Regions from separate parts of the Sulfitobacter sp. M13 genome, predicted to be linked through region 3. Evidence: riboswitches for the same ligand, from Rfam matches in the RefSeq annotation. Region 3 holds a riboswitch; each other region holds the start of a gene.
What was found. A riboswitch is a leader RNA that binds a small molecule or an ion and turns the genes downstream of it on or off. The one in region 3 is predicted to bind cobalamin.

Region 1 (3,274 bases), 1.1 Mb from region 3:
GCCGGGCACGACATCGACGCTAAGCGGCACCACCTTTTGCAAACGCTCTGCAATGCGCAGCGTGCTGTCATACAACGACGGATCGCCCCACACCAGAAAACCCACGCGCCCACCTTGGGGCAGTGCGCGCTGCATTTCGGCCAGCCAGACCTGCGCAATGGCATCGTGCCAATCGTGCACGCCGGCCTGATAGTCGGGGTTGTCCGCGTCGCGTTTTGGCAGCGTGAATTCATGAATATCCGGCCCGCCCGCGTGCAGCACCTGCGCGCAAATCTCGTGGCGTAGACCGGCCAGATCATCCTTGCCCGCGCCCTTGGACGGGATCAGGATCACATCACAGGCATTCAGCGCGTCGATGGCCTGCAAGGTAAGGTGTTTGGGGTTGCCGGACCCGATGCCGATCAGTGAAAGCGTAAACATCTTATGGCTCCGGAAGTGTGACGCGACCCGAAGGGAAGGGGCCGCGTCTGGTCTTGGGTTATTCAGCGGCGGATTGGGTCAGACGCTTGGTGAACACTGCGCTGCCTGCAACATCACGCAGGGTCTTGGCTGCGGCGAGCACGGCCAGATCGACCAGCGGCTCGATCAGGATGACCATCATATACGCCCCGCCAAAGCTGACGACAGCGGCGATGTTGCTCGCGGCAAAACCCTGACCATAGATCGCCCAGAACGCAACCCAGCCCACAACGCCCGCCTGAAACGCTGTCGACAGCTTCAGCGCTTGGACATAGGTCAGGTCAACATAGGCGGTGTTGGGCGCGATGATCCGTTTGGCCAGCGCCGATACCATGAACAGCGGCACCAGCAGCGTGGTGACGTTCATTGTGTATTGCGGCAGATCGATGGGGGCAAAGAACATGCCCTGCGCCAGCAGACCTAGCGCCAGACCGGCAGCAGCAGGGGCCACGCCGAACAGCAAAAACAGGGTCGATCCAAGGATCAGGTGCACTTCGCTCACGCCCACGGGGAAATGCGGGAAGAGTTGAAAAAAGACAAAGGTCAACGCGGTGGCAACGATGGCCCCGCCGGCAAAAGGCACGACGCCTTTTTCACGGACAGAGTCCATCGCGGTTTTCGCGGTATACGCCGCAGCACCGGCGGCGGTGCCATAGGACAGGACCAGCTTTGCGCCGGTCACGACTTCGGGTTCGATATGCATGTTCAGGTCTCCTTGCCGTCTTTCCCGACGGCATGATGTGAAAGCCGCCCCGAAAGGCAGCCAGTTGGATCGGGGATCATCCCCTTGACGGCAGGTCTCCTGACTTTGTGCGTCCATGCGCGCCGCGCCTTCCCAGGCTGATTGGCCCAGTGGCAATGCGGGTTGCTCTTCACTTACAGGTGCGGGGGCAGTTCCGGATTAGGCACCTTTGCGTTGGCACCGCACCGTATTCCCTTTTCACCCCGTTTGCCCAAAAGCGCACGGGGAACCGTCCAGATTAGGTGGTCATTTTCAGGCCGGTTTTGTCAAGCGGTCTATTCGCTCAGCGGTCCGTATAGGATGAGAGCAGGCGCTGACGTTGCGGGATCCAGCGGCAGATTGGCAAGGCTTTCAACAGTGTGCCGGCTCAGCTTTTGATCGGGGGTCGATACCGCCTCGGCCAGCAGGGCAGGGGTCGATCCGGGCAGACCCGCCTCGATCAACCGCGCGGCGAAACCGGCAAAGGTGCGGCGGCCCATATAGACGACCGTGGTTGCTGTGGGGTCGGCCAGCGCCGCCATGTTCAGATCGTCCGGCAAAGCCCCCGATTCCCCGTGGCCGGTGATGAACTGCACGCGCCGCGCGGTCAGCCGCCGCGTCAGCGGGATCATCGCCGCCGCCGCCGCAGAAGATGCCGCCGTCACACCGGGGATGATTTCAAAGGCGACACCCGCCTCTTTCAGCGCGGTGAGCTCTTCCTCAAGCCGTCCAAACACGCCCGCGTCGCCGCTTTTGAGCCGCACAACCCGCGCGCCGGTCAGCGCATGTTCGACCAGCAGGCGGCTGACATGGTCCTGTTTCGGCGACTGGCGGCCCGCGCGTTTGCCAACCCCGATCAAGTCCGCCTCGACCGAGACATGTTCAAGGATCGGACCCGCCGACAGATCGTCGAACAGCACGACTTCGGCCTCTTGCAACCGCTTCACCGCCTTGACGGTCAGCAGCTCGGGGTCACCGGGACCAGAGGAAACGAAAGACACAAAACCCGTCATGATGCCCCCGCGATCAGGTGAAAGAACGTACCCGTGGCATGGCCGCGCCGCGATCCGGTTTCAGGCACTTCGGCACCATTGGCATCGACCACTCGCGCCAGCGGTGTATCGGGCTGCGACAGGATGGTGGAATAGTGGAACTCATGACCGCGCAACCGTGCACCTGCGTCATATCCGGGGCCGGGTTCGTTCAGGGTGGCCAGCCGGTAGCCCAAATGCATCTTGCGTTTTTCATAGCTGGTTTCCAGGCCCAGAAGCCCTGCCATTTGATGCCGCACGCCTTCCTTGTCGACCAATCCGGCCCCCATCGCCATATACCCCCCGCATTCCCCATGCACGGGACGCGTCGTGGCAAACTGTTGCAAGCCGTCGCGGAACTGCGCGGCAGCGGCAAGACGACCCGCGTGCAATTCAGGGTAGCCGCCGGGCAGCCAGCAGATGTCGGCGCTGTCATCAGGCGCTTCGTCAGCCAGCGGCGAGAACGGCAGAACCTGCGCGCCCGCAGCCTTCCAGTGATCCAGAAGATGCGGATAGATAAACGAGAACGCGGCATCCCGGGCCAAGGCGATCCGTTGACCGGGGGGCGGGGGCAACACGTCTGGCCCGTCGGGAATACTGCGCCCCTCGGCGACAGAAACGATCAGATCAAGGTCGATATGCTCGGCAATAAAATCGCCCGCGGCATCGAGCAGCTTCATCAGCTCTGGCTGTTCTTCGGCCTGCACGAGGCCGAGGTGGCGTTCCGGCAGCGCGACCGATCCCTGACGGGGCAGCGCGCCCAGAACAGGCATGCCGACCTGCTCCATCCCCAAGCGCAGCAGCGCCTCGTGGCGGGGGCTGGCGACCTTGTTCAGCACCACACCCGCGACATGCACATCAGGCCGCATCGTCTTGAACCCAAGCGCGGTGGCCGCAGCCGATTGCGCCTGACCCGATACATCCAGCAGCAAGACCACCGGCCATCCCGTCATGGCAGAGATATCCGCGCTCGCCCCGTTAGAGGTCTCCCCCGGTTGCGCCACACCATCGAACAGCCCCATCGACCCTTCGATCAACGCCAGATCTCCGCCATGCGCGGTGC
Region 2 (3,274 bases), 1.1 Mb from region 3:
GTGGATTTCATAGCCGTCGATCTGCGTGGCGGTCGCGGTGTGGTCTGCGGTGACGCGGGTCAGGGTCTTGTCCGGTGCCATGCGGGTTTCGACATCCAGCAGGCCCAGCCCCTCTTCGCGGCCCGCAGGTCCCTCAAAGCCCTGCGGATCCTCGATAAACCGGCCCAGCATCTGGTAGCCGCCGCAAATTCCCAACACCGCGCCGCCGCGCCGCACATGGGCATATAGGTCGATGTCCCACCCTTGAGCGCGCAGAAATGCGAGATCGCCGCGGGTGGATTTCGTGCCCGGCAGGATCACCAGATCGGCGTCGGCGGGCAGCGGCGTACCGGGGGGCACCATGGTCAAGCGCACCGACGGCTCTGCCGCAAGCGGGTCAAGGTCGTCGAAATTGGCGATGCGCGACAGCATCGGGCAGACGATGTGGAAACCGCCCGCCGATGGGGCACGCGACAGGTCCACCGCGTCTTCGGCGGGCAGCAGATGTGCATTGGCGAACCATGGCAGGGTGCCAAAACCGGTCCAGCCGGTGCGGCGTTCAATCTCGCGGTATCCCTCGTCGAACAGGCTGACATCGCCGCGAAACTTGTTGACCAGAAAGCCGGTGATCATCGCTGCATCTTCCGGGTCCATGACCACCTGCGTGCCGACGATCTGGGCGATGACGCCGCCACGATTGATATCGCCGGCCAGCACGACAGGCACGCCTGCGGCGCGGGCAAAGCCCATGTTAGCGAGGTCGTTCTGGCGCAAGTTCGTTTCAGCCGGGCTGCCCGCCCCTTCGACGATAATCAAATCGGCGCTTTGTCCGAGGATACCGAAACTTTCGAGCACGGGGGCCATCAGCCCTGCGCGGGCCTTGCTGAAATCGCGCGCTTGCAGGGTGCTGTGGCGGTGTCCCTGCACGATCACCTGTGACCCGCTGTCGGTTTCCGGTTTCAGCAAAATGGGGTTCATATGCACCGATAGGGGCCGTCCGCAGGCAATCGCTTGCAAGGCCTGGGCGCGGCCAATCTCTCCGCCATCGTCGGTGACGGCGGCGTTGTTCGACATGTTCTGCGGCTTGAACGGCGCAACAGAGAGACCGCGGCGCGTCGCGGCGCGGCACAGCCCTGCCACCAGCATGGATTTCCCCACATTCGACCCGGTGCCCTGGATCATGATAGCGCGGGTGGGCATGGCGGAACCTCGTGTTTTTCTTGCAGCCCTTGGTGTCAGCCTGCGATGATCCCGTCAAGCATCCGCAGCGCGCCGGCACGGGGGGGCGGTCGCGGTAAAATCCGCGCAAAGCGGGTTTGGCCCCCGCGTTATGACAGCCGCTGCTTGACAGAGGCGGGCAAATGACCAATGCAGGGCGTATGTTGGTTCCTGTCCCAGACAGGCGAAGAGGGAACGCGATACGCATTGATCCAGCCTTGGGTCAGCGCCAAGCGCAGCCGCCCCCGCGACCGTGACCGGAGAGACCTTTCAACCACTGGCCCGATGGCTGGGAAGGTGAAAAGTTGCAAGGCAAGCTGCCTTAGATCCGCAAGCCGGGAGACCTGCCAGCATAGTTTGTAACGGGCGAACGGGGTGTTTCGCGACTGGCCTAGAACGCTGTTCGCATGTCGTTCGCTGCTGGCGATCCCCCTTGGCCCATCGACGTATGAGGCAAGATATGACCACCACGGATCAACCGGTCACCGTCACCATCTGCACCACCTGCCGCGCAGGTCAGATCACCCCCGAGGACGCGCCGCGCCCCGGCCAACAGCTGTTTGACGCGCTGTCGGGGCAACTGCCTGACGGTGTGCAACTGCGCGGTGCCGAATGTCTGTCGGCCTGTTCGCGGGGCTGTTCGATGGTTCTGTCGGGCGGTCCGTCACGCTGGACCTATGTGTACGGCGATCTCGACACCGACGCCCATTTGTCCGACATCGTGAACGGCGTCTCCGCCTATGCCCAGACCACCGACGGCGTGGTACCCTGGCGTGAACGCCCCGTGGTTTTCCGCAAACAATCCATTGCTCGCATTCCCCCACAGGAGCCTACCGAATGACCAACCTTACCAAAATTCCCGTCACCGTGATCACCGGTTTTCTGGGTGCCGGCAAAACCACCTTTATCCGTCACCTGATGGAAAATGCGGGCTCCAAGCGTCTGGCCGTGCTGGTCAATGAATTCGGCACCGCCGGTGTGGATGGCGATATCCTGAAATCCTGCGCGATCGACAACTGCCCCGCCGAGAACATCGTCGAGCTGGCGAACGGCTGCATCTGCTGCACCGTGGCCGATGACTTTATCCCCACGATCGAGGCGTTGATGGCTTTGCCGCAAACGCCGGATCACATCCTGATCGAAACCTCCGGCCTTGCGCTGCCCAAACCCTTGCTCAAGGCGTTTGACTGGCCCGCAATCCGGTCGCGCATCACCGTGGACGGCGTGATCACCCTTGCCGATGCAGAAGCCGTGGCGAGCGGGCAGTTCGCCCCCGATCTGGATGCCATCGCTGCGCAGCGCGACGCGGATGACAGTCTGGATCACGAAACGCCGCTGTCCGAAGTCTTTGAGGACCAGATTGCCTGCGCCGATATCGTGCTGCTGTCCAAGGCCGATCTGGCGGGCCCCGAAGGCGTAGAAGCCGCGCGCAAGGTGATCGAGGCCCACGCGCCGCGCAAGCTGCCGATCATTCCGATGACCGAAGGCGTGATTGACCCGCGCGTTGTACTGGGGCTCGAAGCCGCCGCCGAGGATGACATCGACGCACGCCCCAGCCACCACGACGGGCATGATGACCACGAGCATGACGATTTCGAAAGCGTTGTGATCGACATGGGCGAAGTCGCCGATGTCGCCACGCTTGAGGCCGCCGTGCTGCGGCTGGCGCGCGAACAGAAAATCCTGCGCGTCAAAGGCTATATCGCTGTGCAGGACAAACCGATGCGTCTGTTGGTGCAGGCCGTGGGCGAACGTGTACGCAGCCAGTTCGACCGCCCTTGGGGGGACACGCCGCGCCGCAGCCAGCTGGTCGTGATCGCAGAGCATGATCACGTGAACGAAGCCGCGATCCGCGCGGTGCTAGAGGGCTAAACTGCCATGCATGTCGTCTTTCGCGAAAGCCACGGACTGGATCAAAGCGACCTGCCCCAAGACTTGGGGCAGACGCCGGCGGATCTGGTTGTGCTGTCCTTTTCAGACAGTGATCTGGGGGCTTTCGCGGCGGGCTGGCATCGGGCCGAAGGCGGGCTGCCGTCTTTGCGGCTGGCCAATCTGGTGGCGCTGAAACATCCGTTGT
Region 3 (3,274 bases):
TAAGCAAGTGAATATCATGGTTTAGGTTCTGAAAGCAGGCTTGACGGCTCGGAAGGGGGTCATGGGGTATACGTTTTTACCCCGATTTACCGCGAATCCCCTGTTTGGGTGCCAGACGTTCGCGGCGGGCGGTCTGACGTGTCGCGCCGCCAAATCCCGTCTGAACGAAGGGGGCAACCGCACGGCGGGATAGCCCTCTATCCCAAAAGATACCGCCCCCTATCCGTCGATGCCCCCGACCCACCTGCTTGCGCAAATGAAAGCGCAGCCGTCAGCGGTCACGATAGGTCCATGACAATTTTTCATCATGGGGGATGACATGAAAGTTACACACACACTGCCAATTCTTGCCACGGCCGCACTGATGGCCGCCACCGCTGCCAGCGCTGATAGTTTCAGCCTCTCGGGGGCCCGGTCGGCCATGCAAAGCGATATTTCGTTTAACGCCATGCAATCCGCGGGACAGGGGCAGATCAAACTGCGCCACAAGGTCCAGCCCAAAGCGCAGGCTCGTACCCCCACCATCAGCAGCCGCAGCCGTTCCTTTCAGGCGTTCAGCGGTGTCAGCACTGCGGCTGACCTCAAAAGCCTCATTGCTTGGGCCGAGGCCGGCCCCAAAGGGTACGACGCCGTGCAGTACGGGGCCAAGCGCCTGCCGCCGCAGCGCCCGACACAGATGACCATCGGCGAAATCTATCGCTGGATCGACCGCACACCCGGACAGCAACACGCCATTGGGCGGTATCAGTTCATACCTGCCACCTTGCGCAGCCTTGTGCGTCAGGCAGGGCTCAGCAAAAACGACCGCTTTACGCCAAAGCTGCAGGACGGGCTGGCGGATATTCTCTTGGCCGATGCAGGGTTCGTGTCCTTCAAGAAGGGCGAGATCAGCCGCCACCGCTTTATGGAAAACCTTGCGCGTATCTGGGCCGGGTTTCCCACTGCTAGCGGGCGGTCCTATTATCACGGCTATGCCGGCAATAAGGCGGTCATTTCATGGAACGAGTTTGACGCCGTCATGAGAAAGATTTTCGCGACCAAACGCAGCTGATCCCGCGATAGGGCTTGTTCCGGGCGGATAGCCGTGGCCCAATAGGACGGTCTGGTGTCCGCGTGGCGGAAGAATCGGGAAGCGGGTGAAAGTCCTGCACGTGCCCAACGCTGTAATGGGGATGGTTTGCGCCTAGGCCACTGGAGATATCCGGGAAGGCGTGCAGACCAGACGACCCTAAGTCAGAAGACCGGCCAGACAGTACAGCTTGCCCCGCGTGGACAGCGGGATAGGCGCAGAAATGTATTGTTGGGGAATGAACAATGCCGATATCGTCCGCGCTGGCACCCGCCGCGCCTTTCTCAGATGCTGAACGCGACGCCGTGTACAAGGCAATCTTTACCCGCCGTGATGTGCGCGATCAGTTCTTGCCCGATCCCGTTGCAGACGATGTCCTGCACCGAATTTTGACCGCCGCGCACCACGCGCCCTCGGTCGGCCTGTCACAACCGTGGAATTTCATCGTGATCCGCGACCAGCAGGCGCGCGATCAGGTCTGGCAGGCCTTCAACACCGCGAACGAGGAAGCCGCCCAGATGTTTGAGGGGGATCGGCAGACGACCTACCGGTCGCTCAAGCTCGAAGGCATACGCAAGGCTCCCGTCAATATATGCGTGACCTGTGATCGCAGCCGCGGCGGCAAGGTGGTACTGGGCCGCACCCACAATCAAAGTATGGACCTTTATAGCACCGTCTGCGCGATCCAGAACCTTTGGCTTGCCGCGCGCGCCGAAGGCATCGGCATGGGGTGGGTCAGCGTGTTCCACGATGCGGATTTGCGCAGCTTGCTGGGTATCCCCGACCGCATAGAGATCGTCGGCTACCTGTGTCTGGGGCACGTCGACGAGATGTATCAAACGCCCGAGCTTGAGGTGAAGGGCTGGAGCAAGCGGCTCCCCGTGGACGAAATGATCTTTGACGGCAAATGGCAGGGTGACCCCTAGGCGGGTATTCCCCCTGTGTCATGGGACACGTCGAATATTTGAGCAACTGGCGGAACTTTGCCGGTTCCATGACGTTCCCCCTCTGAAGCCTGCGTATGTCGCGCGGGCGCTAACAGAGGATTATTTCAAATGGGCGGTATCATTTATCTCGTAGGTCTTGTGGTTGTTGTCATGGCGGTTCTTTCGCTCATCGGCCTAGCGTAATTCAATGCCGGGGAGGCAATTACATGAATACGACACTTACTGACAAAACACCCGACGGATCATATGTCGACTGGCCTGCAATTTTCGCAGGTACCGTTGTCGCTGTGGCCATTGGCCTGTTGCTGACCAGCTTTGGCGCGGCGCTTGGCCTGTCGTCGATCACGCTGGACGGGACAGACAATTCTTCCACACTTGAACTGGTGCTGACGGCGCTGTGGCTGGTGATCACGCTGATCGCGTCTTACCTAGCAGGGGGCTATATCGCTGGCCGTATGCGCCGCCGTGTTGAAAGCGCGACGGAAGACGAAGTGACTGCACGTGACGGGATCAATGGTCTGGTTGTTTGGGGCCTCGGGTCGGTTATCACTGCCGTTATGCTGTCCACTGCCTTTACATTTGCCGCCAACACCGCAGGCAATGTTGCTGCTGGTGCAGGCAAAGCAGCCGGTACTGTTGTCGAAGCTGCGGGCTCTGCCGTGGGCGGTGCTGCAGCTGGTCTGGCTGATGCTGCTGGTGCGGCGATTCCGGACGAGGCAAAGAATGATCCGACCGACTATCTGTCGAACCAGCTTTTGCGTCCAAATCAGGTTAACCCGACCACCGCTGATCCAGAAGAGCTGGCACAGCAGACAGCCAGCATCATGGCAAATGTCTACCGCACGGGTGAAGTGAGCGAAGAGGATCGGACCTATCTTGCCGGTGCCGTCGCTGCACGTACCGATCTGACACAAGCACAGGCGAAGAAACGTGTCGATACGGTCGTGACCGAAGCGCAGGAAGCGCGCCAAGAGGCCGAAGAGGCAATCGCCGCAGCCAAGGCCGAAGCCGAGCAAGCTGCTGAAGCGGCGAAAGAAGCTGCAATCGACGCAGCTCAGGCGGCCCGTAACGCGGCCATTCTGACAGCCTTCGTTCTGGCTGCTGCGTCGTTGATCGCCGGTGTCGCATCGGTTGCAGGGTCTGTCCACGGTGGCCGTCACCGCGACCAAGGCCGCTTGTTTGCCGGTCTGACATACCGCGGTTAATCCGCATAACGTGAAAATTGAAACCCCGGCTGCACAAGTGGTCGGGGTTTTTT

Region 1: linked by a shared signal. The riboswitch ahead of ACVBAU_RS15865 (energy-coupling factor ABC transporter permease) and the one ahead of bluB (5,6-dimethylbenzimidazole synthase) in region 3 are both predicted to bind cobalamin.
Region 2: linked by a shared signal. The riboswitch ahead of ACVBAU_RS15800 (DUF1636 family protein) and the one ahead of bluB (5,6-dimethylbenzimidazole synthase) in region 3 are both predicted to bind cobalamin.

Annotation. Positions count from the first base shown of each region.
Region 1 covers NZ_CM130281.1:3,273,426-3,276,699, reverse strand. The annotation lists gene cobF (precorrin-6A synthase (deacetylating)) at 1-420, opposite strand, end outside; gene ACVBAU_RS15865 (energy-coupling factor ABC transporter permease) at 479-1,162, opposite strand; cobalamin riboswitch at 1,235-1,450, opposite strand; gene cobA (uroporphyrinogen-III C-methyltransferase) at 1,477-2,193, opposite strand; gene ACVBAU_RS15855 (cobyrinate a,c-diamide synthase) at 2,190-3,274, opposite strand, start outside.
Region 2 covers NZ_CM130281.1:3,260,573-3,263,846, forward strand. The annotation lists gene ACVBAU_RS15795 (cobyric acid synthase) at 1-1,179, opposite strand, end outside; cobalamin riboswitch at 1,346-1,563, shown strand; gene ACVBAU_RS15800 (DUF1636 family protein) at 1,658-2,038, shown strand; gene cobW (cobalamin biosynthesis protein CobW) at 2,035-3,069, shown strand; gene cobN (cobaltochelatase subunit CobN) at 3,076-3,274, shown strand, end outside.
Region 3 covers NZ_CM130281.1:1,067,075-1,070,348, forward strand. The annotation lists gene ACVBAU_RS05075 (hypothetical protein) at 320-1,051, shown strand; cobalamin riboswitch at 1,087-1,264, shown strand; gene bluB (5,6-dimethylbenzimidazole synthase) at 1,315-1,995, shown strand; gene ACVBAU_RS05085 (hypothetical protein) at 2,223-3,221, shown strand.